4 regions of the Glutamicibacter sp. ZJUTW genome follow, and region 4 is predicted to be linked to each of the others. Evidence: riboswitches for the same ligand, from Rfam matches in the RefSeq annotation. Region 4 holds a riboswitch; each other region holds the start of a gene.
The links. A riboswitch is a leader RNA that binds a small molecule or an ion and turns the genes downstream of it on or off. The one in region 4 is predicted to bind S-adenosylmethionine.

Region 1 (7,326 bases), 950 kb from region 4:
AATCCGCACCATCAATCGGGATCACCGTCAGGTCATCGAGGATGAGGTATTCATCTTGCTTGGTCAGGGCTTCGAGCAGCAGCGCGAACGGCACTTTGATCTCGCCGAGGAGCACTTCCACGGACAGGTCGAACCAGTCCCCCGTGCTTTCACCCGCTTCGACGCTGACCGTCGCCGGGGCATCGCTGATCCGGTACTTCGGCAGCCGGTTCTGCTCCTCGATGATGACATCGGGATGCTCTTCCAGCAGCGGAAGTGCGTGGACCAGGAAGTCGATGGACTCAGAGGTGCTGAATTTCTTCGGAGGGAAGATTCCTGATGAGGTCAGTTGCCCCAGCGAACCCAGCTCGCCGAGCTTGTCCTGCACCGAAGCGGCAATTTCCTTTTCCACGGCATGCTGGCGAGGCCCCTTAGATGAGTACTCCCAGGAATAGCGCACGGTCAGCGGGGCTTGGATGCTTTCCAAGGACAGCTTGAGGCTGGGGCGCGCGGGAACCGGGATGCGGTAGCTGCCATCTTCGCTCTTCAGCGGCGCCATCACGCGCAATCGGTCCAGATGCTGGGTCTCGAAAAGCTCGATGGCTCCATCCGGAATGATGTGCGCACCGGATTCGATGAACGCCGCCAGTTCCTTCGTGACAGGTTCAGCGAACTGCGCCAATCCGAGTTCCTTGGCCTTCGGCAAGGGGCTGGAGGCGTAGGCCAGCAGGCTCGGTGGCGTACCGATCGGCAAGAGGTGGTGGTGCTCTTCGCGCGGCCCGCGCAGCTTGCCTTCCATGCGCAGGCCCTGTTCAGTGCGGCGCACATCCACGTGCGCCATGGCTGGTATCTCGCTGAATTCCACCGGGAGCTTGGCAGCGGAACCGCCGTTGACGATCTGCACTCCGGCGTCGCGCAGAGCCTCGAAGGCATCCAGCAGGTCCTGGCCAGGCAGATCCATCAGCGAGATCCAGTCCTTGGGATCCCACGAATGCCGGTAGGTGCTCTGTTCTACGTGTTCACGCAGCCGGTCCAGTTCAACGACCGCTCGGCGCTGCTTCTTGGAGAAGCGCTCATCGAAGGCGACGTTGCGCCAGCTGACTCCAGTCTGGACCCAAGGGCTCTTGGTGCCCCGGCGGGCCGGCCGCGCCTGCAAGGTCAGCGCGTCCGCGCCTCCGTAACGGGGTTCGCTGACCACTTTCAGGATCAATCCCAGCGGTTCCTCGTCAACCAGTTGCTCATCTGGAATTGCTGGAAGCAGACGGTCCAGGGTTCGTTCCCACTGCGGCTTGCTGTTGCGTTTCCATGCGAAAGGGTCCACCCCGGAGTCGGAGACGAAGAAGCCCTGGTCTTCTTCGGTGGTGACTTCAATGAGCAAGGCGGCGACATCCTCGCAGGATTGAACGCCCGGATGCTTGCTGCAGAAGCTGGTGAAGCTGATATTGCCGCGGTTGATTTGCAGCTCGGCCATCACCGATTCGCGCAGCACCATTGCGGAAATGCGGGAAAATCCCGGCTTCATGTCCCGGTGGACGATCTCCACTTTTCCGGAATCGCAGAGGAACTGGCCTAGGTTGTATTCGGATTCGGTCACCAAGGTCTGGGCCGCAGAAAGTGTCAGCTGGAATTCCATACTCGCCGTTCATTGTTCGTGCAGTGGGTGCCCGAGAGCTCGATTCCATCTTAGCGAGCAGCCAGACAAGTTGCCCGATGACGAAAAGTTACCCCTGCCCTTTACGCGCTGGCACGTCAGCCGATAGAAAAGAACCACAGAATCACGAGTTCCGCTCTTTGAGCCCTGGCTGAGTGGACGGCAACCCTCCTGCGTCATTGTGCGGGGTGCCCCAGGTGAAGATTCGACGCATCTTGAACGCCAAGGTGCGTAAGCGATGGCGCCCCTTGCGCCAGAAAGGGGATTAATTCCTCATGTCTAATGCAGCATCTACCCTGACCGTATCCGAAGACCGCGCACAGCGCCTGCAGGAAGCAGGCAAGGGCTGGGGCGAACGCATCTCGGCGGCCCCGCAAAGCGCCAAATTGACCTTTACCGTCGAGGGCGAGGGGTTCGATTCGGTAGCCAGCAACATTGTCTCCGGGAAGCACACTTTCCAGGTCGACGAACCAGCTGCCCTGGGCGGCAATGATGCCGCGGCAAGCCCGGTGGAATATGCGCTCGGCGCGCTGATCTCCTGCCAGGTTGTGGTCTACCGCTTGTACGCGCAAAACCTCGGCATCCAGGTGGACGAGGTGAAGATCCAGGCCAACGGCCACCTCGATGTTCGTGGCCTCTTTGGCATTGACAAGTCCATCCGCCCGGGCTTCTCGTCGGTGGAACTGGACATCCAGATCACCGGCCCCGAATCGGCCGAACGCTATGAAGAACTGCGCCAGGCAGTGGATGCCCACTGCCCGGTACTGGATCTGTTCGCCAACCCGGTACCGGTGACCACTGCGGTGAGCATCGCCAGCTAGCAGATGCGGCAATGGCGCCCCGGGGCCGGATCGGAAAATTTCCGAACCGTTATCCGGGGCGCCATGCGCATGCTGAAATCTTGCTTATCCCTACCGCGTCTGCGAGTAGAACCAGTTGATGTGCTCTTCGAGCAGCTGGGCTGCCCGTTCGCGCTGATTCGTCGCAAAGGCGTGGTGGATGGCCTTGTGCTGGCGGCGCAGCATGCGCACCACCGGTTGCCAGGCCTCGTCGCTGGGCACCGAGTCCGAGACATAGTCGCTGATCGAATTGCGCAGCGATTCCATCATGGATTCAACCACCGAATTGCCGGCCATGGAAGCAAGGAGCACATGAAACTCGGCGTCAATGCGGTGGAAAGCTTCGCGCGAAAGCTGCGGGTCGTCCATGCGCATGATCAGCACCGCGGTGCGGTCGATCACCTGCTGGGCGTAGACCGGGTCGCGGGGATTCATTTGCGCGGCCCAGGTTTCCAGCAGAATGCGCGACTCGACGATCTCGCGGACGTTGATGCCCTTGGCCGCCAAGTGCAGCCGCAAGGCCTGCGAAATGCCGGCCGAAGGGTTGGAGATGATCACCGCTCCGGAGTTGGGCCCGGAGCCGGTAGACGTCTTGATAATGCCCATCACATCAAGGATGCGGATGGCATCGCGGACCGAAGCCCGCGAAATCCCATGCCGCTCCGCGAGCGCACGCTCGCCGGGAAGCTGGTCGCCTACGGATAGCTTCTCTGTGCGCAGATCTTCTTCAATTGCCTGGAGAACGATCTGGTACGCACGCGGAGCTGGGTTCATTGACATCGGATCTATTTTAGCCGGTCAAGACTATGGCAGCATCCAGGACAGCACCGGGGTGGACTGCAGGTAAACCAAGCAGCACAGCACCAGCAGCATGCCTACGGACCAACCGGCGACCTTCTTCAGGATCACCGATTCCTGGCCTTCCATCTTCACCGAGGTGGCGGCGATGGCCAGGTTCTGCGGGGAGATCAGCTTGCCGACCACGCCGCCGGAGGTGTTGGCGGCAACCAGCAGGCTCGGATCGATGCCGGCATTGACGCCAGCGGTCTGCTGCAGCTTAGCGAACAGCGCGTTGGCCGAGGTGTCCGAGCCGGTCACTGCGGTGCCGATCCAGCCCAGGATTGGCGAGAGGAAGGCGAAGAACGCGCCGGTTCCCGCCAGCCAGGTGCCGATGGTGATGGTCTGGCCGGACAGGTTCATCACGTAGGCCAGGCCGAGGACCGACAGGATGGTCAGTGCCGCGAAGCGCATGTTGTAGATGGTCTTGCCGATTTCGGCAGCGCCTTCGGCGAAGGTCATCTTGTAGACGCCATTGCCGTCGTTCTTCGAGTAGACCAGGGCCACGATCAGGCCGGTGATCAGCAGCAGGGTGCCCGGGGAGGACAGCCACTGGAAGTTGTAGATGGTGGAGGTGACCGCTTCGCCTTCGGCGTTCAGGATCTTGCCGTCCAGGCCTGGCCAGCCGAACTTGATGTCGGTGCTTGCCAGCCATGCAGGAATGTCGACGCCCAGCTTCCACAGCTTGGCCACGCCGAAGATGACGATGACCAGCAGGTATGGGAACAGAGCCATCCAGGTGTTGCCTGCGTGCAGCTTGGTGTTGCCTTCGTGCGGAAGCGCAGCGGCTTCAGCGGTCAGTACGCGCTGGCGTGCTTCGTCGGCGCCCTTTGGAGTCCAGAAGCGAAGCAGGATTACTGCAGCGGCCAGGCCGATCAGCGAAGCGACGATATCGGTCAGCTCGTAAGAGAAGTAGGTGGAGCACAGCCACTGCGCGACACCGAAGGAAATGCCGATGGTCAGCGTTGCCGGCAGGGTCTGGCGCATGCCGCGCCAGCCATCGAGGATCAGCACCAGGATCGATGGGACAAACAGTGCCAGCAGCGGGGACTGGTGGCCAACGATGGCGCCGATGTCGGCAGCCGGGATGCCGGTCAGCGCGCCGGCGGTGGTAATCGGAATGGCCACGGCGCCGAAGGCTACCGGGGCGGTGTTGGCGATCAGCACGGCGCAGGCAGCGCGCAGCGGGGACAGACCCAGTGCCAGCAGCATGGTGGCGGTAATCGCCACCGGTGCGCCGAATCCGGCCAGCGCTTCAAGCAGGCCGCCGAAGCAGAAGGCGATCAGCACGGCCTGGATGCGCACGTCGCCGCCGCCGATGACGTCGAATACACGACGGAGATCTTCGAAGCGGCCGGACTTGACGGTGACCTGGTAGAGGAAGATCGCCATGACAACGATCCAGACGATCGGGAAGGCGCCGAAGACTATGCCCATCAGTCCGGAGTTCAGTGCCAATCCAACCGGCATGTTCCAGCCGAAGATCGCAACGATGATGGCAACGGCGAGCGAGCCGAGGCCGGCCCAGTGGGCCTTGACCTTGATCACCGCGAGGAGCACGAAGAAGGCTAGAAGCGGTATCAGCGCGACGAGCGCTGAGACAGCAATGCTCCCCGCAATTGGATCCGTGGTGGGTGTAAACACGGTGTGGGCGTCCTTACTCTAGATGGTCTGACCATATGTGGTCCGACCACCAAGAGTACAAGGTGAGAGCCATCACAACAAGTCTTGACTATCAAGAAGTGTGTGGAATAGTATGGTCTGACCACACTTTGAAAGAGTCATTTATTATGCGAATTGCTCTCTTTGCCACGTGCATTGTGGATGCTATGTATCCGGAAACCGCCAAGTCGACCGTGAAAATCCTGGAACGCTTGGGCCATGAAGTCATTTTCCCGAAGGCGCAAGCCTGCTGTGGGCAAATGCATATGAATTCCGGCTATATGCCTGAAGCGCTGCCCGTTGTCGAAAACCACATCAACGCCTTCGACACCGAAGACTATGACGTCGCGGTCGCCCCCTCGGGTTCCTGCGTCGCTTCGGTCAAGCACCAGCACCCCTATCTGGCCGAGCGCTTGGGCAAGCCCGAGCTGAAGGACCGCGCAGTTGCCGTCGGCAAGCGCACCTATGAGCTGAGCCAGTTGCTGGTGGATGTCCTGGGCATCACCAACGCGGCAGAGCAGCTGGGCAGCTACTTCCCGCAGACCATCACCTACCACCCTTCCTGCCACGGCATGCGTTCGCTGAAGCTCGGCGACCGCCAGCTGGATCTGCTCAAGACCGTTGGCGGCATCACCGTCAACGAGCTTCCGGAAGCCGACCAGTGCTGCGGCTTCGGCGGCACCTTCGCGATCAAGAACTCCGATGTTTCCTCGGCGATGCTCGAAGACAAGATGAAGAACATCTGTTCCACCGGCGCTTCGGCCTGCGCAGGCGGCGACGCCTCCTGCCTGATGCACATCGGCGGCGGCCTTTCGCGCACCGGAGCCAAGCCAAAGACCCTGCACCTGGCCGATATCCTGGCCAGCACCATGGAAGAGACGGTGTCACTGTGACCCAGGTATTCCTCGGCATGCCTGCCGGCGGACAGGGCAACCTGTTCGAGACCGAGCCATTCCCCAAGGCGGCGCACCGCGAACTGGGCAACACCCAGATGCGCAAGAACCTGCGCCACGCCACCCACACCATTCGCGACAAGCGGCTGAACGTCGTCGGCGAGCTCCCTGATTGGGAAGAGCTGCGCGACGCCGGCAGCGCCATCAAGAACCTGACGATGGCCAACCTCGAAGAGCGGCTGGAGGAGTTCGAGAAGAACTTCACCGCCCGCGGCGGCGTCGTCCACTGGGCCCGTGACGCGGCCGAAGCCAACAAGATCGTCACCGAGCTGGTCAAGGCCACCGGCTCGAATGAGGTAGTCAAGGTCAAGTCCATGGCCACCCAGGAAATCGGCCTGAACGAGCACCTGGAAACCGAGGGCATCGACGCGTACGAAACCGACCTCGCCGAGCTGATCGTCCAGCTGGGCAACGACAAGCCAAGCCACATCCTGGTTCCGGCCATCCACAAGAACCGCACCGAGGTGCGCGACATCTTCCTGAGCCAAATGCCGGTGGTGGATCCGAACCTGACCGATGAGCCGGCCAAGCTGGCCGAGGCCGCGCGCAAGCACCTGCGCAAGAAGTTCCTCGCCGCCAAGGTCGCCATATCCGGCGCGAACGTCGCGCTGGCCGACACCGGAACCCTGGGCGTCGTGGAATCCGAGGGCAACGGCCGAATGTGCTTGACCCTGCCGGAAACCCTGATCACCGTCATGGGCATCGAGAAAGTCCTCCCCCACTGGGAAGACATCGAGGTCTTCATGCAGCTGCTGCCGCGCTCCTCCACCGGCGAGCGCATGAACCCCTACACCTCGCTGTGGACCGGGGTCAGCGAAGACGACGGCCCGCAGAACGTGCACATCGTGCTGCTGGACAACGGCCGCACCCGGGCCCTGGCCGACCGTTTCGGCCGCACCGCACTGAACTGCATCCGCTGCTCGGCCTGCATGAACGTGTGCCCGGTCTACGAGCGCACCGGCGGCCACGCCTACGGCTCCACCTACCCGGGCCCGATCGGCGCGATCCTCTCCCCGCTGCTGACCGGCATCGAGGTCGAGGAGAACGGCTCCCTGCCGTACGCGTCCTCGCTGTGCGGCGCCTGCTACGACGCCTGCCCGGTGAAGATCAACATCCCTGAAATCCTCGTGCACCTGCGCGGCGACGATGTGGATGCCAACCGCGACAAGCACAAGATCCCTACCCAAATGGATCTGCTGATGAAGGGCGGCTCCTGGGCACTGGGCAAGGGCAAGAACATTGGCCTGCTCGAGAAAGCCCTGCCGCTGGGCCGGCTGGTGTCCGGCAAGGACAAGAAGATCAAGAAGCTTCCGGGCATCGCCGCAGGCTGGACCGCCAGCCGCGACATTCCAGCCCCGCCAAGCAAGTCCTTCCGCGACTGGTGGAGCGACGAAAAGGAGTCCAA
Region 2 (7,326 bases), 370 kb from region 4:
GAGGGCGCGCGCATCCGGAGCGAGGTGCGTCCGGTCATTGCGCGCTCCTGGAAGCGGGCTCCGGGCCGCGGTGGAGAATCCAGGTTGCTGCCGGAGGAAGAGCTGGCTGCTCGCCGGCGGGGCAACCAGGAAATGTCGATTCTCGGCCAACTGCTGGGCGACCGGCTCCTGCCCCTGGCAGGGCAGGCAGAAAACCAGCTGGTCATCACCGACGAGGAAGGCTACATCCTCTCGGTGCGCGGCCCGCGCGCCGTGCGCCGGCAAAGTGACGGTATCGGCTTCATTCCTGGAGCGCGCTGGCGGGAGGCGGATGTGGGAACCAATGGCATCGGCACGGTTATGGTCGACCGGATTCCCATTCAGGTCTTCGGCCCGGAGCATGCCCGCGAGGAGCAGCATGCCTGGGTGTGCACCTCGGCGCCGATCGTCAACCCGGCCACCGGCGCCTTGGCGGCCACGGTGACTCTGGCTGGGTCCTTCCGTACCGCGCATCCGCACACCCTCGCGCTGGTTTCCGCGACCGCGCGGGAGGCCGAGGGTGAGCTACTGCGGCTGCACCAGCTGGAGCTGGACGAGCTGCGCAGTGCCGTGGATGGCCCGGGCGGACGCTACGTGCTGGTGGATGGGCATCTTGCCGTGGCCGCCAGCCGAGGATTCGACTGCCCGGCACGCCTCCCTGTGCCTGGGGGGCTGCAGGAGGGCAACGTCTGGGTACGCGGTCTGGGCGCCATGCACGCCGCACCGGTCCCCGGGGGATGGTTACTGCGTCCCGTTGCGGAGCGGGTAGTGCTGGAACTGTGCTCCGGCCCGGTGCCTAAGGTGGTGATCAGCGTGGGCTCGGAACGCACCGAAGTGCCACTGGGGTGGCGGCATTGGCAGATCCTGGAGCTTCTAGCCCGTCGGCACCAGGGTGTCGATGCGGACGGGCTCGCTGAGCTGTGGCCTAGGCCCGTGAGTGCGGTGACGGTGCGCGCCGAGGTGTCACGGCTGCGTGCCAAGCTCGGCGGAATCATCGCCGCGCGCCCATACCGGCTGACCGTGCCGGTGGTCTTCTCCTGCTGACATCGCGCAACCTTTTGCAACCCTTTCTTCTTGTGATCCACGTCATAATCTGGATTCCACGCGGCAGGGCACCTGACGCACCAATTAGACGGTTCCAGAAAGAAATGAAGTGATGACGATGGCCGAGAACTCCCCGGAAACCCAGGCACGATCATGGCTGGCGAAGCTGCAGCAGGCGTTGTCGGCCAGTGATTCCGCCGCCGCAGTGCAAATGTTCGGCGAGGAATCCTACTGGCGCGACCTGACCTCGCTGACTTGGAACCTGCATACCGCGGAGGGGCGCGACGGCATCCAGTCCATGCTGCTGGGCATCGATGCCGGGGCCTGGCCGCGCAACCTGCAGGTGACCAGCGCCACGGAAGCCGAGGGCGTCATCGAGGCCTGGTTCACCTTCGAGAACGATGCGGTGCAGGGCAAGGGCCTGTTCCGGTTGCGCGACGGGTTGGGCTGGACAATGCTGTCCACCGCGCAAGGACTGCGCGACTTCCCCGAGCCTTCCGGGGCGCGCCGCGAATTGGGGGCGGACCACGGGGCGGACATGGTCTCGGAGAACTGGCTGGACCGGCGGAAGAAGGCCCAGGAATCCTTGGGAATCACTGAGCAGCCCTATGTCCTGGTCATCGGCGGCGGCCAGGGCGGCATCGGCCTGGGTGCGCGGCTGAAGCGCATGGGCGTGCCCGCGCTGATCATCGACAAGCATCCCAAGCCCGGCGACCAGTGGCGTTCGCGCTACCACTCCCTGGCCCTGCACGACCCGGTCTGGTACGACCACATGCCGTATATCGAGTTCCCCGACCACTGGCCGGTGTTCACCCCGAAGGACAAGATGGGGGACTGGCTGGAGTGCTACACAAAGCTCATGGAGCTGGACTACTGGTCCCTGACTGAGGCGGTGGGCGCACGCAAGGACTCCGAAGGCGAGGGCTGGATCGTCGACGTCATCCGCGACGGCCAGCCGCTGACCCTGCGCCCCGCCCATCTGGTCCTGGCCACCGGCATGTCAGGCATCCCGAACCTGCCGCAGTACCCGGGGCAGGACATCTTCGCCGGCGAGCAGAACCACTCTTCGACCCATCCTGGCGGAGAGGCCTACCGGGGCAAGAACGTGGTGGTGATCGGGTCGAACAATTCAGCCCACGACATCTGCGCCGACCTGGTGAACAACAGAGCGAAGCCGGTCATGGTGCAGCGCTCCAGCACCCATATCGTGCGTTCCGAATCGCTGATGAAGACCGTGCTCGGCCCGCTGTACTCGGAGGAGGCGCTGGCCAACGGGATCGACCACAATACCGCGGACTTGATCTTCGCCTCGATCCCGTACAAGGTTCTGCCCGAGTTCCACAAGCCGGCCTTCGCCCAGATCCGCGAGGATGACGCTCAGTTCTACCAGTCGCTGACCGATGCCGGGTTCGATCTGGACTTCGGGGACGACGACTCGGGCCTGTTCCTGAAGTACCTGCGCCGCGGTTCGGGCTACTACATCAACATCGGCGCCTCGGAGCTGGTGGCCGATGGTTCCATCGCCCTGGCCAAGGGAGAAGTCTCGCACCTGACCGAGCATTCCGTGGTACTGGCCGACGGCACCGAGCTGCCCGCCGATGCGGTGGTCTACGCGACCGGTTACGGCTCCATGAATGGCTGGGCCGCGCAGCTGATATCCCAGGAGGTCGCCGACGAGGTGGGCAAGTGCTGGGGACTGGGGTCGGGCACCACCAAGGATCCCGGACCGTGGGAGGGGGAGCTGCGCAACATGTGGAAGCCGACCAGGGTCAAGAACCTGTGGTTCCACGGCGGCAACCTGCACCAGTCGCGCCACTACTCCAAGTACCTCGGGCTGCAGCTCAAGGCCCGCTACGAGGGGCTGGGCACCCCGGTGTACGCACTCGCCGAAAGCTTCCACCGGCTCTGAAGCGCGGAAGTACCTGGGGTTTCCCGGCCCTCCTGGACCGTGATTGGTCCGGGCGGGCCGAGGCTCGTTGCCAACCGGCAGAACAGGTACTGGGGGCCGAACCGGGCAGGGATTCCGTTGCAAGCCGGTTCCTCAGCATTAAGGCGAACAGGACATGATGTGTGGCGAACAAATGAACGATTGCGACCAGAAATGACCGCAGTTCACCGAATGAATACCGGAGTATTTCGATTTAAGAAGTGAATTGTTTGACGCTGCTTCGTAATCACCCATATTGTTTTAAGCAGAATCAAGAGCATCAGCTATAAGCCCTGGCTTGCTGATCGGCAACCCTCTCAACGGTAGTGGGGTGCTCCAGGTGAGGATTCGGTTCCACGCAAAAACGTGCTGGAACAAGTACCGCACACGGCGCGGAACTCCAACTCTGGCGGCTTCGAGAAGCAAGAAGCTCCGGCGTGCGGACTACTGCGCGGTGGGCAAGACCCGAAGGAATCGAGCCATGTCATTGAATCTTGAACTTGACCCGTTGACCCTGCGCAAGGTTTTCGCTCAGCATCCGTCAGGCGTAGCCGCCCTCTGTGCAGAACTGGATGGCGAGAAGACCGGCATTGTGGCTTCGTCATTTACCGTGGGTGTTTCCCTCGAGCCAGCACTGGTGATGTTCGCCGTGCAGAAATCATCGAATACGTGGCCAAAACTGCGCAACGCTGGCCGCATCGGCGTTTCGGTGCTCAGCGAACGCAATGAAGGAGTGTGTGCTCAGATCGCGTCGAAGAACGGCGACCGATTCCGCGGGATCGACACCTATTCCTCGGAGCAGGGCGCACTGTTCATTAACGAGTCCACGCTGTGGCTGGAAACCTCGATTTACAACGAGGTCGAAGCGGGGGATCACTGGGTGATCTTGATGGAAGTCCACGGGCACCGCATCTCGAAGCACTCACCGCAGATCTTCCACGATTCGCGCTTCCATTCACTGCCGGTTCCCGAGCTCGTCTAAGCCCTTCTGAACTTCCAAAGCTTCGGCCAGATCAACGTATTGATCTGGCCGAAGCTTTTTTGATTTCGAGGCCTGCAGAATCACTTTATACTTGCGCCAATCTGAAAACTAGGCGCGATGCCTCTTGATCTCCGGGCGCACCGGCCGCAACCCTGGACTACATGCAGCCCATGCACTGCGGGCAAGTTCGACGTGTAATTGCACTTCCACTGCAGCTGATTGCGGAGGTAAATCGGCGGCAGTGCGCCAAGAGCCCAGTTACGGCTTCAAATTCACGCAACGCCACGTCGGCGACATCAAGTTATCCACGGCCCTGAGCGGTGAAATTCTTGTCGGTTGTGAACTACTTCGGGCTCGGAGCCTTGATAGCGAACATTAATCCGTGGTGACTAAGGGTTTTGCAAAATTAACAGTATCCACAGTGTTATCCACAAAACTGTGGATGAAGTGTGGGGAAATGTGAACAAAGGAGCAAAAACCCCGGAAACTGGGCGGTTGTGGGTGTTGATAACCTCGATGTGGTTGGCGTGACCTTCAATGAATTAACTTTCTTTCCACAAGTGTGAAAATGCAAACAGCCTAGTCAATCGGTGTTACCGGTGTGTAGAGTGGGGTAATCCACAGGGTTCTCCCCAGACTGTGAACAGGGGAGTCCACAGGTAGCGGTGTGTTATCCACATATTCTGTGGATAATGAGGTTTACGCCTGTTAATAACAGCCCTAGTGTTGGCTTCGGGAGAGAAATATCCACAGGCGCTTTACAGCTAAATGTCCGTATCGACTGACATGATGAAGCGTTGCCATGAGGGCAAGGAGAATTTTCCCAGCGGGTCAATAGGGGATGGAAGTGTCTGCAATGAGTGCTGAGCCGGTTTACGAAGGACGGGAATCCGACGCAGGGCGTAAGCCGCCACAGGATATCGAGGCCGAAATGTCGGTGCTCGGCGGCATGATGCTTTCCAAGGATGCGATTGCCGACGTCGTTGAATCCATCCGCGGCACCGACTTCTACCGTCCCTCCCACGAATCCATCTACGAGGCAATCGTTGACCTCTACGGCCGCGGCGAGCCAGCCGATGCGGTCACCGTAGCCGACTTGCTGACCAAGCGCGGCGAAATCTCGCGCGTGGGTGGCGCTGCCTACCTGCACAACCTCATCCAGCAGGTTCCCACTGCGGCGAATGCCGGGTACTACGCAGAAATCGTGCGCGAACGCGCAGTGCTGCGCCGGCTGGTTGACGCCGGTACGCGCATCGTCCAGATGGGCTACTCGCCGGATGGCGAGGTCGACGCAATCGTCAACGAAGCCCAGGCCGAGGTGTACAAGGTTGCCGAGAACCGCAGCAGCGAGGACTATGTGCGCCTCTCGGACATCATCGAAGACACGGTCGACGAGATCGAGAACGCGGCCAACGCGGGCGACGGCATCACCGGTGTGCCCACCGGCTTCTACGAATTCGACGAGCTGACCCAGGGCCTGAAGGGCGGCCAGATGATCATCATCGCTGCCCGTCCCGCCGTCGGCAAGTCGACCTTCGCGCTGGACTTCGCCCGTTCGGCTGCCATCAAGCACAACATGGCCACCGTGTTCTTCTCCCTGGAAATGGGCCGCAACGAAATTGCGATGCGCCTGCTCTCGGCCGAAGCGTCTATCCAGCTGCAGGACCTGCGCAAGGGCTCGGTGGAAGATGCGCAGTGGACCAAGATCGCCACGACCATGGGCCGGCTCAACGAAGCCCCGCTGTTCATCGACGATTCGCCGAACATGTCCATGATGGAAATCCGCGCCAAGTGCCGCCGGCTCAAGCAGCGCAACGAGCTGCGCATGATCATCCTCGACTACCTGCAGCTGATGAGTTCGGGCAAGCGCGTGGAATCGCGCCAGCAGGAAGTCTCGGAGTTCTCGCGTAACCTCAAGCTGCTCGCCAAGGAACTCGACGTGCCGCTGATCGCGCTATCGCAGCTGAACCGTGGTTCGGAGCAGCGCACCGACAAGCGGCCCATGGTCTCGGACCTGCGTGAATCGGGTTCGATCGAGCAGGACGCCGACATGGTCATCCTGCTGCACCGCGACGACGTGTACGACAAGGAAAACCGTCCGGGCGAGGCCGACGTGATCATCGCGAAGCACCGTGCAGGTCCGACCAAGACCATCACCGTGGCCTTCCAGGGCCACTATTCGCGTTTCAATAACATGTCCAACGAGGGTTAGTCCCAGTCAGAACTCATATGGCACCTACTAACCCGGCTCATTGCTGGCTATAGTGGGTGCCATGTTCGCTTCGTTGCAGGCTTTGCTTTGGGGCACCGTGGCCGGGTCCGCCCTGCTGCTGGGGTCCGGTGCTGCCTGGTGGCTGAAGATCCCCAAGGTCTGGGTCAGCGCCATCATGGCCTTCGGCGCCGGGGTCCTGATCAGCGCCCTGGCCTTCGAGCTGGTGCTCGAAGCCTATGGCACCGGTGGCCTTGGTGCGACGCTGGGCGGTGTCATTGTGGGCGCTGCCTTGTATTTCGTTGCGAACCGGCTGCTGGACTGGCGGACCGGAAAGAGGCAGGCGCAGCGCGCAGGCGAGCAGGATTCGTCCGGATCCGCGCTCGCGGTCGGCGCGCTCATCGACGGCATTCCAGAATCCGTGGCCCTGGGACTGACCGTTGTTGCCAGCGCAAGCATTAATCCGGCAATGCTGATCGCCATTTTCATCTCCAATGTCCCCGAGGGCCTGGCGAGCACCGCCCAGATGAAAGCGTCCGGGAAGAAGGGATCCTCAATCGCGTTGCTCTGGGGCGCCATCGCCATTTCCTGCGGCATCGCGGCCTTCCTCGGAGCCCTGCTGCTGGAATCCATGCCCGGCGAGGTGCTGGCTTTCGCCACCGCCGTCGCTGCCGGAGGCATCTTGACGATGATCGCCGACACCATGGTTCCCGAAGCCTACAAGGTGGAGCACGACTACACCGGATTGCTGGTGACCTTGGGCTTCCTCGCGGCGTTCAGCCTGCACGTGATCGGCGGCTAGGCGAAACCTGAGATCATGGTTGCATGCCCCTGAACCGCAGCAGCCAATCAACCGAGCGTGCCGAGTCCACCATCTATGCTCCGCAGTATCTTGCCACCACCCTTGGCATGTTCGTGCTCGTCTTCTTGGTCGCCTTCGAATCCATGGCCGTGACGACGGTGATGCCGCTGGTCAGCGAGCTGCTGGACGGTGAACGCTACTTCGCGCTGGCCTTTGCCGCACCGATCGCCAGCGGCATGCTGGGGATGGTGGCCGCCGGAGAAGTCACCGACCGGTGGGGGCCGAAGCACCCGCTGTTCATCGCCGTTGCCGTATTCTGCGTTGGGCTGCTGATCTGCGGTTCG
Region 3 (7,326 bases), 540 kb from region 4:
AACAAGTCCAAGTGGACTCCGCTGCCCAGTGAAGGCGAAGACGACCTCTCCGAACTCGACTACGAGCAGCTGCGCGCAAGCTTCGGCAAATTGCCCCACCCGGCGTTGGCCTTCATGCCGATCCTGGTTCCGCTCGTGCTGATCTGCGCCGCCTCCATTGCGAAGCTGCCTTCGCTCCCGTTCGGCGAGGGCATCGCCCTGGAAATCCTTTCTTTCATCGGTACTCCGGTGATCGCGCTGATTTTCGGCTTGATCTCCTCGGCCTTCCTGCTCAGCGGCGACAGCAAGCTGTCGGTCTTCAACGAGCAGATGCATGAAGCCGTGCGCACCGCTGCCCCGATCTTGCTGATCACCGGCGCCGGTGCCGGTTTCGGCGCGGTGCTGGCGGCCTCGGATCTGACCACAATTCTTTCGGATTCGCTCAGCGGCCTGGGCTTGGGCCTGGCGGTGCCGTTCCTGATCGCCGCTGCGCTGAAGTCCGCGCAGGGTTCCTCCACCGTGTCCATGGTGACCACCTCCGCGCTGGTCGCGCCGATGCTCGGCTCCTTGGGCCTGGGCTCGGAACTGGGCATGGTGCTCACGGTACTGGCCGTCGGTGCCGGTGCGATGGTTGTCTCGCACGCCAACGACTCGTACTTCTGGGTTGTTTCGCAGCTCAGCCGCATTCCGGTGATTACCGCATACAAGACCTTGAGCGTGGCGACCGCCATTCAGGGTACCGCCGCCTTCCTGACGGTATTGCTCCTGGGAGCCGTGCTGCTGTAGCAGGACGCTGGCCCAGCAAGCAATGGATCGCACCATCTGCCGATGGCGCGATCCGTTGCTTTAAGGATGTGTCTGAAAGCGGTAGCCGAAGAGCGACGTCCTGCCCGCTAGATGCCTCGCGCGGCCTGGTTCGCTTTGGCAGCCGAGACCATCAGCAACACGATAATGGCCAGATAACCTGCGCCGGTCGTGGCGAAGGCGAAACCGAACTGGCCCAGCACGCAGAGGATCGCTGCACCGGACAACATGGCCCAGCCGGCCCAGGAAGCCGCGGCCACCAGCGGCGCAGCCCGCCGATGCCCTGCCAACCAGGCCTCGTTGCTGGCCAAGGTGTGGCGCGTCCTGATGCCGATGGCCGCATTGCGCGCGAGCTTTCCATCCCGGGCCATGGGTGCGAGGAGCGCTGCCACCAAAGTGATGGCCAGCAACCCGAACATGAAGGAGATGACGCTTGCTGGATCCACGTTCCACCTATCCTGCCTATTCGCCGTGAACAGCCATCCTATTCGGAAGCTGCGCAGTTCCCGAGTTCAAATTTCGTCATGCAAGTGTCATATGAAGGCCGCGCAGCCATCGATCAGGCAAGCAGGTGGCTCGAAGATGACGTATTTTGTCCTGCCGTTCCCTCGCATGACAGTGCCCTTCCGTGACTGCTGCCGGCAGTGGTTGACTCGGAGCACAACCCATCCAGAGCGGCTGAGAGACCTGGCTCCGCGACGCCGCAGCAAGCCTGCATCCCGCAGGTAGTGCTAACGCCAGGATCGATGGAATCGCAGGGACCCTGCGTCCTTCGGAACCTGCAACGCAAGGGAGAAGAAGATGACAGTGCAAGATACCGTACAAGACACCGGACTACGCCGAGTTCCCTACTATGGGAACGCCAGCGAAACCGAGCTGGAGCAGTGGCGCGAAGTTGCCCAGCAGGTGGCAGGCACGCTCGCACAAGACGCCCTGGAACGCGACCGCAAGAACCAGCAGCCATTCGCCGAGGTGCAGCTGCTGCGCGAAGCCGGCTTGCTGAACCTTTTGGTGCCTGCAGAATTCGGCGGAGCAGGAGCCCACTGGGAAACGGCATTCGACGTGGTCCGCATCCTGGCGGCGGCCGATGGATCCATCGCGCAGCTGCTGGCCTACCACTACATCAACCAGTCGGGCATTGCCTTCTATGCTCCGGCGGGGGCGCAAGGCAAGTGGTGGCAACGCACCGTGGAAGGCGGGTGGCTCTGGGGCGATTCGGTGAATCCGGTTGACCCGGATCTGACGCTGAGCGTCGAAGGGGATGGGTACCGGCTGAACGGGGCCAAGCGGTTCTCCACTGGTTCCGGTGTTGGCGAGGTCATCGTCATCAACGCGCTGGTCCAGGGCGGGGAATACGACGGGCAGATTCTCGCCTTCGTGCTGCCCCGCGACATCGAAGGACTGGAAATCGTTGACGACTGGGACTACCTGGGCCAGCGGCTCAGCGCATCCAACTCGCTGAAGTACCACAACGTCAGGCTTGAAGCCGAGGACTTGCTCGGATTCGTCACCGACGAACCGGTGTCCACCTTGCTCACCCCGGGCATCCAGCTGGCTTTCGCCAATTTCTACCTGGGCATTGCCGAAGGAGCGCTGGAGCGTGGCAAGCAGATCCTGCTGGGCCGCAAGAACGCCTGGCTGTTCTCGCAGGCCGACACCTACGCCCAGGATCCGATTTTCCAGCGGATCGTCGGGGAGCTCAAGGCCCGCACCGCCGCGGTGGCGGCGCTGACCGAGAAGCTCGGCCGGAAATTCGATGCCTTGCTGTCGAAGGCCGGAGACGTCACCCAGCCCGAGCGGGCCGCGCTGGCAGTGGAAATTGCCGAAGCCAAGGTGGTTTCCACCGAGGTGGGCGTCGAGGTGGCGAACCGGATCTTCGAGGTGACCGGATCATCCTCGACCGCGAGCTCGGTGGGCCTGGACCTGTATTGGCGCAATGTGCGCACCCACTCGCTGCATGACCCGGTGGACTACAAGAAGATCGAGGTCGGCGCGTACTTCCTGCGCGGAGAATCCCAGCCGCTCTCGCTCTACACCTAGAAATTCCCACGGATTGGACTGAACGATGACTGTACTTGCAACTGGCACTCGGCTTGCAGGGCTCAAAGCCCGTTTTGCCCCGCTCTTCGCGGACATCGCGCAGGGAGCTGCCGAACGCGACCGCACCGGCGAACTGCCCTACCAGGCAGTCGCGGACCTGGCTGCCGCCGGCTTCGGCGCAATCCGGGTTCCGGAATCGCACGGCGGGGCCGGGGCGACCCTGCCTGAGCTCTTCGAGCTGTTCGTGGATCTTGCGGCCGCTGATTCCAATATCGCCCAGGCGCTGCGCGCGCACTTCGCCTTCGTCGAGGATCGGCTGGTGGCAGAGCCGGGTCCGGGTCGTGACAAGTGGCTGGCCCGCTTCGCCGCCGGGGAACTGGTGGGCAACTCGTGGACCGAGGTTGGAACCGTGAAGGTCGGCGACGTGATCACCAAGGTCACCCCGGACGGCGAGGGAGGGTTCAAGATCAATGGAACCAAGTACTATTCCACCGGCTCAATTTTCGCTGACTGGCTGGACACCTATGCAGAGCGCACCGACACCGGAAAACGCGTGATCGCCGCGGTCAACCGCCACCAGCCCGGTGTCGAGCTGGCCGATGACTGGGATGGCTTCGGCCAGCGCACCACGGGTACCGGAACCTCCACGTTCACCGATGCGGTGGTGGCCGAGGAAGACCTGATCGACTTCGACACCCGTTTCAAGTACCAGACCGCGTTCTACCAGCAGGTGCTGCTGGCGGTCCTGGCCGGCTCCGCCAAAGCGGCAGAGCGGGACTTCGCCGCCGAACTGAAAGCGCGCAAGCGGACCTTCAGCCATGCCGCAGCCAATGTGGCGGCCGAAGACCCGCAGCTGCTGCAGGTGATCGGCGAGGTCTCTGCTGCATCCTTCGCCGCCGCGGCAACGGTTCAACGCGTTTCGGCGGCGTTGCAGGGAGCCTACGAAACAGCGCTGGCGCTGCACACCGGCCAGGCGAGCGCAGAAGAGGACGAAGCGGCCAATGATGCGGCCGAGTTGGCCAGCGCGCAGGCGCAGGTGGTGCTCACCCCGCTGGTGCTCAATGCCATCACACATGCCTTCGATGCGCTGGCTGCCAGCGCGACGAGCGTGAGCAAGAACCTTGATCGGCACTGGCGCAATGCCCGAACCGCGGGCAACCACAACCCTTGGGTCTTCAAGGCGCGGTTGATTGGCGACCTGGCGGTCAACGGCACCGAGCTTCCACGCGTGTGGGCGATCGGCGCCTCGAAGTAGCTTCCATTTCCGTAGCAGGCCCAGCATTCTTTGCCGATGCTGGGCCTGTTGTTTTGCGCCTGCAGAATCGCCCGCTGGCTAGACTGTGTGGGTGATAAATTACACCCTGCGCCAGCTGCAGTACTTCGTCGCCGTCGCGGAACTCGGCTCCATTTCCGCGGCGGCGAAGCAGTGCCATATTTCCCAGGCCGCCATGTCGCAGTCGATGGACGAGCTGGAGCGCGCCGTCGGCTCCCAGCTGCTGGTGCGCCGCCGGGCGCGCGGGGTGGTGCTCACCGCTGTCGGCACCGACTTCCTGCTGGATTCGCGGGCGCTGGTGCGCCATGCCGAAGAGGTGCAGGACCTGATTGTCGAACGCCAGACCAAGCTCTCGGGCCCGCTGGTGATCGGCTGCTATTCCTCGCTGGCAGCGTTCTGGATCCCGGTGATCTGCGAACGCTTCACCAATGTCCACCCGGACCTGCAGGTGACCTTGGTGGAAGGCGATGGCGCCGAGCTGCAAGAACGCATGCTCAAGGGCCACCTGGATGCGGTGCTCACCCATACCCGCCACCTGCTGCCGCAGGTTTCCTGGCGCCGGGTGATGTCGGGCCGTCCCTATGTGCTGGTGGGCGGGAACCACCGGCTGGCGGACCGCACCTCGGTTGCGCTCGCCGAGCTGGCCGATGACGATTTCGTTTCCCTGGACATTCCCACGGTGCGCGATAACCAGCTGGTGAACCTGCGCATGTCGGGTTTGGACCCGAAGGTGCGCTGGAGTTCGCAGAGCTTCGAGGCGGTACGCGGGATGGTGGCCCGCGGACTGGGCTACACCGTGCTGGTGCAGCGTCCGCCGGTCAACCTGAGCTATGACGGATTGCCGCTGTCGGTGCTGGAGATCGAAGGCGAGGTCGGGGTCAGCGACATCTGCGTGGCCTATACCGCCTCGGAACGCCTGAGCCTGCGGCTGCGCGCGTTCCTGGATTTCTGCGAGGAAACCGGTGCCGAGAAAGAGCGCGAGGCCGGCCGGAACCCATAGGTTCCAGCCGGCTCCGCGCTCCAGGCACCAAGGTTCTAGTGGCTCATCTCCTCGGCTTCGAGGTCGGCATCGCGGCCTTCCTTGATGCCGCGCATGGCCAGCGCGGCGACAATGAACGCGGCAGCCCAGACGGCGCCGGCGATCCACAGCGATCCGCCGCCCAGCAGCACCAGGCCGGCGACGATCATCGGGGTGAAGCCTGCGCCCACGGTGGAGGAGAGCTGGTAGACGAGCGAGGCGCCGGTGTAGCGGATGCGGGTGGGGAACAGTTCGGCGGTGAACGCGCCGAACGGCCCGAAGATGAACGCCTGGATGATGCCGTTGGCCACGAACAGGGCGATGGCGAACAGCCACAGCTGGCCCAGTTCCAGCATCCACATGATCGGCAGGGCGGCCACGGCGCCGGCGAGGATGCCGACCATCATGACCGGGCGGCGGCCCAGCTTGTCGGAGTAGCGCGAGGATACCCAGATGCCCACCACGGTCAATGCGGCACCGATGGCCTTGATGTTCAGCACCGCGGTGCGGTCCAAACCGACTTCCTCGACCACGTAGGAGATGGCCCAGACGGTCATCAGGCCCTGCACGGTGTAGGAGCTCATGCCCACCAGGGTTCCGCGGATGACCGACTTCGGGTACTTCGTGATGACCTCCATGAACGGGGTCTTGCGCTCTTCGGCCTTGTCTTCCAGGGCCAGGAACAGCGGGGATTCGGTGACCTTCAGGCGGATGACCAGCCCGATGCCCACCAGCGCGATGCTGATCAGGAACGGAATGCGCCAGCCCCAGGCCAGGAACTGCTCATTGGGCATGATGGAGACGGCGGAGACCGCCAAGGTAGCCATCACGGCGCCGGCCGGGCCGCCCATGTTCGCGAAGCTCGCGGCGAAGCCGCGGCGTTCCTTCGGCGCGTGCTCGAGAGCCATCAGCATGGCGCCACCCCATTCGCCGCCCACGGCCAGGCCCTGGACGATGCGCAGGGTAATCAGTGCGATCGGGGCCAGCATGCCGATCTGGGCAGTGGGAGGCAGCAGCCCGATCAGCGTCGAGGCGCCGCCCATCATGGCCATCGAGGTGATCAGCACGCCCTTGCGCCCGATCTTGTCGCCGAAGTGGCCGAAGATGATGCCGCCCAGAGGGCGGGCCAGGTAGCCCACGGCCAGGGTGGCGAAAGAGGCGAAGATTGCCACGCCTGGGGTCAGTCCCACGAAGAAGACCTTGTTGAAGACCAGCGAGGCCGCGGTGGCATAGAGGATGAAATCGTAGAATTCGATCGCGCTGCCAATGAAGCTGGAGGCCAGGATCCGGCGCATCTGCGGGGAGTTCAGCGAGGGGACCTTCATTGGCGCCTCCACGCTGCTGTGGTTATTCAGGGTGCTGCTCATCGTGCTGCCGCCATTTCACTAGTGACGCGGGAAAAGGATATCGTGTCCAGATCGTTGGGCACGCGGTAGTTGCCGGAGAATTTCTCGGCGTGGGCCTCCCAGACTTCCAGGGGTGTGGTTCCGGGGACCAGGTGGTGCAACGCAAGGGTGCGCGCCCCGGCTTCGTGGGCAATCGCGATCGCCTGTTCCGGCGAGGTGTGCGAAGCGCGGTGGTGGTCCATCGAGGCTTGGGCTTCCAAGGTGCCCACCGAACCGTACGCACGTTCCACCCAGTCGAAGTCAATGGCCTCATGCAGCAGCAGGTCGGTGTCCCGGGCCAGGGCCACCAGGTTCCGGCAGGGCGCGGTGTCCCCGGAAATGGTCACCGAGCCTTCGGCGGTGTCGAAGCGGAAGGCGAAGGCCGGGGCGATCGGCGGATGCTTGACCAGGGTTGCGGTCACCGTGACCAGCTCGTCGTGGTAGATCTCGAATGGCGCGAAGTCCGCCGGGGTCGGGTTGGCATTGGGGTGGTACCCGGTGCCGGCAGGGATTTCGATGTCCGAGGCGATGAAGTGGTCCAGCGGGGAGGGGCGCAGCGCGTCGATCACGCGGTCATTCAGGTCAGTGGCGTAGGCCTGCATCAGGTGCTCGAACATCGAAGCGGTGCCCGGGGTCGGGTTCTGCGCGAAGACCGGCTGCGGTGCGGTGGTGGCGCGTGGCGACGCTGGCGGCAGGGCGCCGCGGTCGCCCGGGCCGATGATGGAGATCGGGGCCTTGCCGGCTGGCAGGGTGAACATGCCGAAGATGGCCAGCGACGCCAGGTCGATGGTGTGATCCGAATGCAGGTGGGTGAGGAAGATGCCGCG
Region 4 (7,326 bases):
GCGCCTGCATGCGGTGCTCAGCTGGATCGCCAACATGGGACGCTCCCTGCCGTTCCTGGTGCTGATGGCAGCGATCATCCCCTTCACCAAATGGGTCACCGGCACCACCATCGGCATTGCCGCGGCTGCCGTGCCCATGACCATTGCCGGCATCCCGTTCTTCGCCCGGCTGGTGCAGAACGCGCTGAACGACCTGCCGAGGCACAACCTGGCCGTAGGGCTGGTGACCGGCGGTTCGGCCGCGCAGATCATCGGCACCACCCAGATCCGCGAGGCGCTGCCGGCCCTGGCCTCGGCCATCACGCTGAACACCATCTCGATGATCGAGTACTCGGCCATCGCCGGGACCATCGGGGCCGGGGGCATCGGCTATCTCGCCGTGACCTACGGCTACCAGCGCTTCGACATGAATGTCATGCTGGCGACCATCGTGGTGCTGATCCTGACCGTGCAAATTGTCCAATTCCTCGGCGACCGCATCGCCCGCGCCCTGGCGCGTCCCTGAACACCATCGACGAACGAACGAGCGAGACCATGACTACATCGCACACCGGGCACGACCACGGCTTCACGCTGCGCAAGAACCGCAATGCCCTTCCCTGGACCATCGCCGCCCTCGCGGCCGTGGCCGCCCTCATCCTCGGCGTGCTGCTGGGCCAGCAGCGCTCCGCCCCTGCCGCCGCCTCGGCCGCCGGAAGCCAGACGAAGTTCACGGTCCACTTCGAACCGGCCATGGCCGGGGAGGAGAAGATCCTGGATTTCGTGGCGCGCCAGATCGCGCCTGACTACGGCATCGAAATCGAGAAGGTCGGGCTGCAGGATCCGATCCAGGCCAACCAGGCGGTGGCCAGCGGCCAATTCGATGCCACCATTTTCGAGCACCAGTGGTACATGGAGCAGTCCGCCGAGGCTGCCGGAGTCGAGCTGGAACCCACGGTGGAGCTCTTCCAGTGGGGTTTCGGGCTCTACTCGAACCATTACGACTCGGTCGAGGACATCCCGCGCGGCGCCTCGCTGCTGCTGCCCAACGACGTGGCCAACCAGGGCCAGGCGCTGTGGCTGCTGCAACGCGAGGGTCTGCTCGGCCTGGACCCGGACATCGAACCGCGCACCGCGAAGATCTCCGATGTGGTTGATAACCCCCGGGGCTTCGAGCTGAAGGAAGCCGACCTGCTGGCGATGCCGCGCATGCTCGACGACGTCGGCGTGGCGATCGGCTACGTCTCCCAGTTCGATGCGGGCAAGGTCGACCGCGACCAGGGGATCTTGTTCCCCGAGCCGCCCAAGACCTTTGCCTCCCGCCTGATCATGGGCGCGGAGTATGCCAAGAGCGCCGATGCGCAGAAGCTGGTGGAAGCATTTTCCGATCCGCGGCTGCAGGAGTACCTGGCCACGACCGAGGATCCGCTGGTCCAGGGAGTGCTCACCCCGGTCTCCGGTTCCTGACGGCAACCCCCATTGCGCCGCACGTTTCGGCGTGCGCGAAGCGGCCCGGCACCGACAGGAGCCGGGCCGCTTCGCGCTCCTGATGACGCATTGTCTCCGCCGAGGCCAGCAGCGTCAAGGATTTCCTGTCAAGGTGCTTAATCCTTGGACTTGTGACAGAGCATTACGCCCAATATTACGAACATCGGGCATTTCAGAATGCGTTGTGTGACTTCATGACCCCTGTCTTACGTAACGCTTGTCTGCTGAATTCACGGGTTGCAGACTTGAATTGTTCGGCCGGTACAGCCGCACACCCCATCCAGAGCGACCGAGAGACCTGGCTCGTTGAAGTCGCAGCAACCACCCGTAAACGGGAGCGGTGCTAAGGCCGGGACCGATGGAGATTGCTAATTTTCACGACAGTCTGCCGGGAGAAACTCGCCAAGAGTAGTCCCACGAATCATGGCAGAACGTACAGGGAATCTAGGCGTAATCCTCGGGTCACCAACCGAGAGGACATTTGAAATCATGCGTACAGCACATTTTGGACTGAAGACCACTGCGATTCTTGCCGTTCTGGGCTTATCGCTCACCGCGTGCGGCGGCAACGCCAATAAGACGGGCGCAGCGCAGGCGGTAGCCGATCCAGGGACGCCGGTTGAAGGTGGCACCTTCACCTTCGCTGAAGTCACCCCTATCAACAATTGGCAGACTCAGGCAGCACGCTTCTATGAGAAGGCGAATGTTCTGAACTCAGTGCTTGATCGCCTGACCTACTATGACGTGGAAGCCGGCAAACTGGTTGGCTGGATCGCCAGCGAGTTCGAAGCCAATGAGGACCAGACGGAGTTCACTTTCACCATTCGCGACGGTGTCACTTTCTCAGACGGCTCCAAGCTGGATGCTGAGGCTGTGAAGCTGAACCTGGACGCCCTTGGAAAGGGAATCAAGTCTGCCCAGATTGCGCCAAACGTTGATTTTGCCGCCTATAAGTCGGCAGAAGTCGTAGGGGGCAACAAGGTCAAGGTAACGCTCAAGCGACCAGATGCCAATTTCCTCAGGTCGACTTCCTCCGTAACTGCTGGTTTGGTGTCCCCGAAGACCCTTGAACTGGACAATGCCGCGCAGTCTTCGATCTCCAAGATAGTTGGTTCCGGCCCATTCGTCTTCGAATCGGAAAAGCCTGATGAAGAAGTCGTTTTCAGCAGCCGGGATGACTACGCCTGGGCGCCAGAAACTGCCCCGAACCAGGGCGATGCCTACCTGGATACCCTGGTTATCAAGTACCTTCCAGAGGTCGCTAGCCGTGCCGGCGCCGCCCAGTCCGGGCAGGTGGATCTCGTCCGAGGATTGCAGCCGGTAGACGAACAGGTGCTGGCCTCCAGCGGCGGCAAGGTTTATGCCGCCGAAGGGGTGGACCTGACCACCAACCACGCGGCCGTGCGCATTGGCTCGGGAAAGCTGGAAGACGTCAAAGTCCGCCAGGCACTGCAGGTTGCAATCGACCGCCAGGCCATCAAAGACACCGTTCTCTCGGATAGCTATGTCATTTCGGGATCGATCCTCAACCACAAGGCACCAGGGTTTGTAGACCTGTCAGCAGAATTGGCTTATAACCCGGAAAAGGCCAAGCAGTTATTGGACGAGGCCGGATGGAATCCGGGCACAGATGGCATTCGGGAGAAGGACGGGAAAAAGTTGGAAGTCACGGTTTCCACCTCCAATAACTCCGTAGTCATCAAGCCAGCGTTCGAACTGATTGAGCAGCAATGGCGCGAGATCGGCGTCCAGCTGATCAACCGCGCGGCGGACAATACTTTCCTGACCAACGCACTTGTCGACGACAAGGTGGAGTTCTTCGGAACTCGCCAGTTTGCGTACGGCGGACTGGGCCCGGTCTATGCACCTGCGAACAACAACCAGACCCTTCGCGCTGATCCTGAACTGAACAAGCTTTTCACCAAAGAGCAGTCGGCGACCACCGATGAGGAACACCTGAAGCTGGTCGAAGAAGAACAGCGTGCCCTGGTGCTGGACAAGGCCCTGACGCTGGTTCTTTGGGACGAAGTCCAGGTCTATGGCGCCAATAGCTCGGCGAACGTCGAGTTCACTTCCGGTACCGCGCCCATCTTCCAAGGTGCTTGGAAGAGCGAAGGCTAGGAACCAAATCCATGGGCACTTACATCGTAAAACGACTGGGACAGGCGCTTCTGGTCATCTGGCTTGCCTACACAGCGGTTTTCATTGCCGTGCAATCCTTGCCGAATGACCCGGTCACGATCTTCCTGAGCACTGACTCGGCGGCGGATCCGGCCACCATTGCCCAGATGAAGGCATACTACGGATACGACCAGCCGCTCTTCGTGCAGTACTTCTCGCAGTTGCTCGGGTTGCTTCGCGGGGATCTTGGATATTCGTTATCCAATGGTTCGGAAGTGGCAACGCGCATCGGGGAAGTCGCTGGATCAACCTTGATTCTGGCTGGCAGTGCATTCGTTCTTTCAGTGGTATTCGCCCTGATTATCGCGTCGGCTGCGAGCCTGGCCAGAGGCGGGAAGTTGCGCAAGGCGCTGCTGAACCTGCCACCTTTGATGGTTTCGATACCTGTTTTCTGGTTGGGTCTGCTGCTCTTGCAGCTGTTGGCCGTGCAGCTCGGCGTGATGTCGCTGTTCCCGGATGGATCGTTCATGTCGTTGGCGGTGCCAATCTTCGTGCTGGCCGTGCACCTGAGCGCTCCGATTGCCCAGGTCCTGATCAAGAGCGTGCAGGAAGTGAATAGGCAACCGTTTATTGAAGTTTTGCGCGCCAAAGGCGCAAGCGAAGCATGGATCTTCTACCGGCACACCTTGAAGAACGCGGCCCCGGCCGCGCTATCCATTGCCGGTATCACCATTGGTGCCTTGCTCGCTGGTTCCGTCATCACCGAGACCGTGTTTTCCCGCGCGGGATTAGGCCAGCTGATCTTGCAGTCAGTGACGGCGCAGGACATTCCACTGGTCCAGGGATTGGTGCTGCTGACCGCAGTCGTTTTCACCGCAGTCAACTTGCTCGTTGATCTCATCCACCCGCAGCTCGATCCACGCATCGTCACGTCAACAAGCGGCGCAACCCGCTCGCTTGTTGCGTAAGGAAAGTAGGACTAATGAGTCTCATAACCGAACACGTTGGATCGGTGGACACTGCTGACCAGCCGCTAGCTTCAACCAAGACTGCAACCAAAATAGGAAATCCAGCAGCACGCTGGTTTGCCGCTTGGTGGGTTCTCATTCCGCTGGCCGTATTTGTGGCGTGGGCTTTTCTTCCATCGCTCTTTACGGGCCACGACCCGATTACTGGTGTGCCGGCTGACAAGCTGCTAGCGCCATCCGCGGAACACCTGTTCGGAACCGACCATCTGGGGCGTGACATCTACAGCCGAGTTGTCTACGGAACGCGCCAGACCCTGCTGACCGCGGGCCTGGCGTGCTTGGTTGGAAGCGTTGTCGGCTCGATCCTCGGTCTGCTGGCGGGCACTGCTGGACGTTTCGCAGATACCGTGGCAATGCGATTTGTCGATATTGTCCTGGCAGTTCCGGCCTTCCTCATTGCGCTGATTCTGGTCACCGCGACTGAACCTGGACCGCTGTCCTTGGGCCTGGGTGTAGGCATCGCCTCGATCGCGGCATTCGCACGCCTCGTGCGCACAGAGGTGCTGAGGGTCCGCTCTCGAGATTTCGTGCAGGCAGCGTTAATGAGTGGCGGGAAGTACTTCACGGTGCTGCGTCGGCACATCATCCCGCATATCGTCGGTCCGGTGCTGTCCTTGCTAGCTGTGGATCTGGGTGCTGCAATTCTTGCGATCTCCGGTTTAGGGTTCCTCGGCTTCGGGTCGCCACCGCCAACCCCTGAATGGGGACTGCTGATTTCCGAAGGCCGCCAGTACCTTTCGGTGGCTTGGTGGCTGACGACATTGCCGGGATTGGTCATCGTGTCGGCGGTCATGCTGACAGCCGTACTGGGACGTGCCATCAACAAGGCATTCCGCTTCTAGCTCTACACTTCGATGAACGGACAAGACCATGAACGCAACCAGCAACGCTTCTTCTGCGGTGATCCGCATAGAGGACTTAACAGTCCAGTATGCCCAAGGCACCGTAGCTGCTGACAGCATCAACTTGGAAATTCCAGCGGGACAAATCGTTGCCATTGTCGGTGAATCCGGCTCGGGCAAATCAACGCTGACCAAGACCCTGATTGGCCTATTGCCACAGGGGACTGAGGTCCAGGGAAGCGTGCGTTTCGGCGGTACTGAAGTCACCAATCTTTCTTTGTCCGACTGGCGTGCCATTCGTGGTGCCGGAATCGGCTTAGTCCCGCAGGATCCGGGCGCCTCGCTGGATCCCGTGAAGACCATTGGCTCCCAGATCATCGAAGTATTCCGTTTGCATCCGTCACGCTCAGTTCCAAAGGCCCAGTGGCGCTCTAAGGCAATCGAACTGATGCAGAGCGTTGGCATCGACCGGGCGGAAAGCCGGCTGGATCAATTTCCGCACGAGCTTTCTGGCGGGCTGAAGCAACGTGTATTGATTGCCATCGCCTTCGCGTTGAATCCTCAACTGCTCATTGCGGATGAACCCACCAGCGCCTTGGACGTCACCGTCCAGCGCACAGTTTTGGAAGTTTTCGTTTCGCTGGCTCGGAAGAAGGGAACCACTGTACTCTTCGTAACTCACGATCTGGCTGTTGCGACTGACATCGCAGACCGGGTACTGGTCATGAATTCGGGGAGGCTCCTCGAAGATCGCAGCGTTCCGGCGCTGGTTGCACAGAGCACTGAACCGTACACCAAGGCACTGCTCGACCAGGCCTATGCGCATCAGGACCGGCAGCAACCTTCAACCTCAGACGACATCGCGATCACAGTGGAGGGACTCGGCAAGGTCTTCGGCAAAGGCCGCAACGAGCACCAGGTTCTTTCCGACGTCAGTTTCGAAGTGCAGCGAGGCACCACGTTCTCGCTGGTAGGCGAATCCGGTTCCGGAAAATCCACAACAGCAAAAATCATCATGGGAATGCATCCAGCCACCGAAGGATCGGTGCTGGTCAACGGCAGAGAAGTTGCCAACATCAGCGGCAAGCAGCGCTATGACCTGTGGAGGGACGCGCAACTGGTCTATCAGAACCCCGACTCTGCCCTGGACCCGCGACAGTCGATCGGCTCGATCATCGATGAACCAATGGTCAACTACCGTCTGGGTGATTCCGCTTGGCGTGCCCAGCGAGTCGCGCAGTTGATGGATCAGGTGAATCTGCCAGAACAGCTGGTCGGAAGACGCCCAGGAGAGCTTTCCGGGGGACAACGCCAACGCGTCGCCATTGCCCGGGCTCTGGCAAGCGGTGCCAAAATTCTCGTCCTCGATGAAGCATTGAGCGCACTTGATGTACTCACCCAGGAACAAATACTTGAGTTGCTCGACCAGTTGCAGCGCGAAGAACAACTGACCTACCTGTTCATTTCCCATGATCTGCATGTGGTGGAACGGATCAGCCACCGCGTTGGCGTGATGTGCCGTGGGCAAATTGTCGAGTCGGGAACCGTCGATGAAATCTATTCCAATCCCCAGCATGAGTACACCAGGACCCTGCTTGCGGCGAATCCCGGCAAGGTACTTCGCGAATTGGCCGATTCGCGTACCGCCTAGCCATTTCACACCAATTCCAAAATCTACTAGGAGCATCCATGAGCACTGAAGCCTTGGCAACATTCCGTCCTTCCGCCCAGCAGCACACCGAAGCCGCTTACCAAGAACTTTTGGCACACTTCAGCCAGGTATTTGCCCGTATCGCGCAGGGCGCCACCGAACGCGAACAGCAGCGCATCCTGCCTTTCGAACAGGTGCAGTGGCTCAAGGACGCAGG

Region 1: it holds a riboswitch for S-adenosylmethionine, as region 4 does, so the genes downstream of both, F0M17_RS13835 (OsmC family protein) here and F0M17_RS01320 (ABC transporter substrate-binding protein) in region 4, are expected to answer to the same signal.
Region 2: it holds a riboswitch for S-adenosylmethionine, as region 4 does, so the genes downstream of both, F0M17_RS16525 (flavin reductase family protein) here and F0M17_RS01320 (ABC transporter substrate-binding protein) in region 4, are expected to answer to the same signal.
Region 3: it holds a riboswitch for S-adenosylmethionine, as region 4 does, so the genes downstream of both, F0M17_RS15780 (acyl-CoA dehydrogenase family protein) here and F0M17_RS01320 (ABC transporter substrate-binding protein) in region 4, are expected to answer to the same signal.

What each region holds. Positions count from the first base shown of each region.
Region 1 is NZ_CP043624.1:2,941,177-2,948,502, forward strand. Features, by position in the region: gene F0M17_RS13830 (DEAD/DEAH box helicase) at 1-1,612, opposite strand, end outside; SAM riboswitch class IV at 1,753-1,874, shown strand; gene F0M17_RS13835 (OsmC family protein) at 1,906-2,451, shown strand; gene F0M17_RS13840 (FadR/GntR family transcriptional regulator) at 2,542-3,249, opposite strand; gene F0M17_RS13845 (L-lactate permease) at 3,274-4,950, opposite strand; gene F0M17_RS13850 ((Fe-S)-binding protein) at 5,097-5,861, shown strand; gene F0M17_RS13855 (LutB/LldF family L-lactate oxidation iron-sulfur protein) at 5,879-7,326, shown strand, end outside.
Region 2 is NZ_CP043624.1:3,522,072-3,529,397, reverse strand. Features, by position in the region: gene F0M17_RS16535 (helix-turn-helix domain-containing protein) at 1-1,062, shown strand, start outside; gene F0M17_RS16530 (NAD(P)-binding domain-containing protein) at 1,175-2,971, shown strand; SAM riboswitch class IV at 3,259-3,376, shown strand; gene F0M17_RS16525 (flavin reductase family protein) at 3,471-3,971, shown strand; gene dnaB (replicative DNA helicase) at 4,828-6,183, shown strand; gene F0M17_RS16515 (ZIP family metal transporter) at 6,245-6,982, shown strand; gene F0M17_RS16510 (MFS transporter) at 7,006-7,326, shown strand, end outside.
Region 3 is NZ_CP043624.1:3,355,612-3,362,937, reverse strand. Features, by position in the region: gene F0M17_RS15790 (GntP family permease) at 1-765, shown strand, start outside; gene F0M17_RS15785 (SdpI family protein) at 873-1,229, opposite strand; SAM riboswitch class I at 1,446-1,536, shown strand; gene F0M17_RS15780 (acyl-CoA dehydrogenase family protein) at 1,591-2,823, shown strand; gene F0M17_RS15775 (acyl-CoA dehydrogenase family protein) at 2,849-4,078, shown strand; gene F0M17_RS15770 (LysR family transcriptional regulator) at 4,170-5,096, shown strand; gene F0M17_RS15765 (MFS transporter) at 5,132-6,481, opposite strand; gene F0M17_RS15760 (MBL fold metallo-hydrolase) at 6,478-7,326, opposite strand, start outside.
Region 4 is NZ_CP043624.1:271,061-278,386, forward strand. Features, by position in the region: gene F0M17_RS01310 (methionine ABC transporter permease) at 1-505, shown strand, start outside; gene F0M17_RS01315 (MetQ/NlpA family ABC transporter substrate-binding protein) at 535-1,446, shown strand; SAM riboswitch class I at 1,741-1,832, shown strand; gene F0M17_RS01320 (ABC transporter substrate-binding protein) at 1,957-3,588, shown strand; gene F0M17_RS01325 (ABC transporter permease) at 3,600-4,556, shown strand; gene F0M17_RS01330 (ABC transporter permease) at 4,571-5,458, shown strand; gene F0M17_RS01335 (ABC transporter ATP-binding protein) at 5,487-7,109, shown strand; gene F0M17_RS01340 (acyl-CoA dehydrogenase family protein) at 7,148-7,326, shown strand, end outside.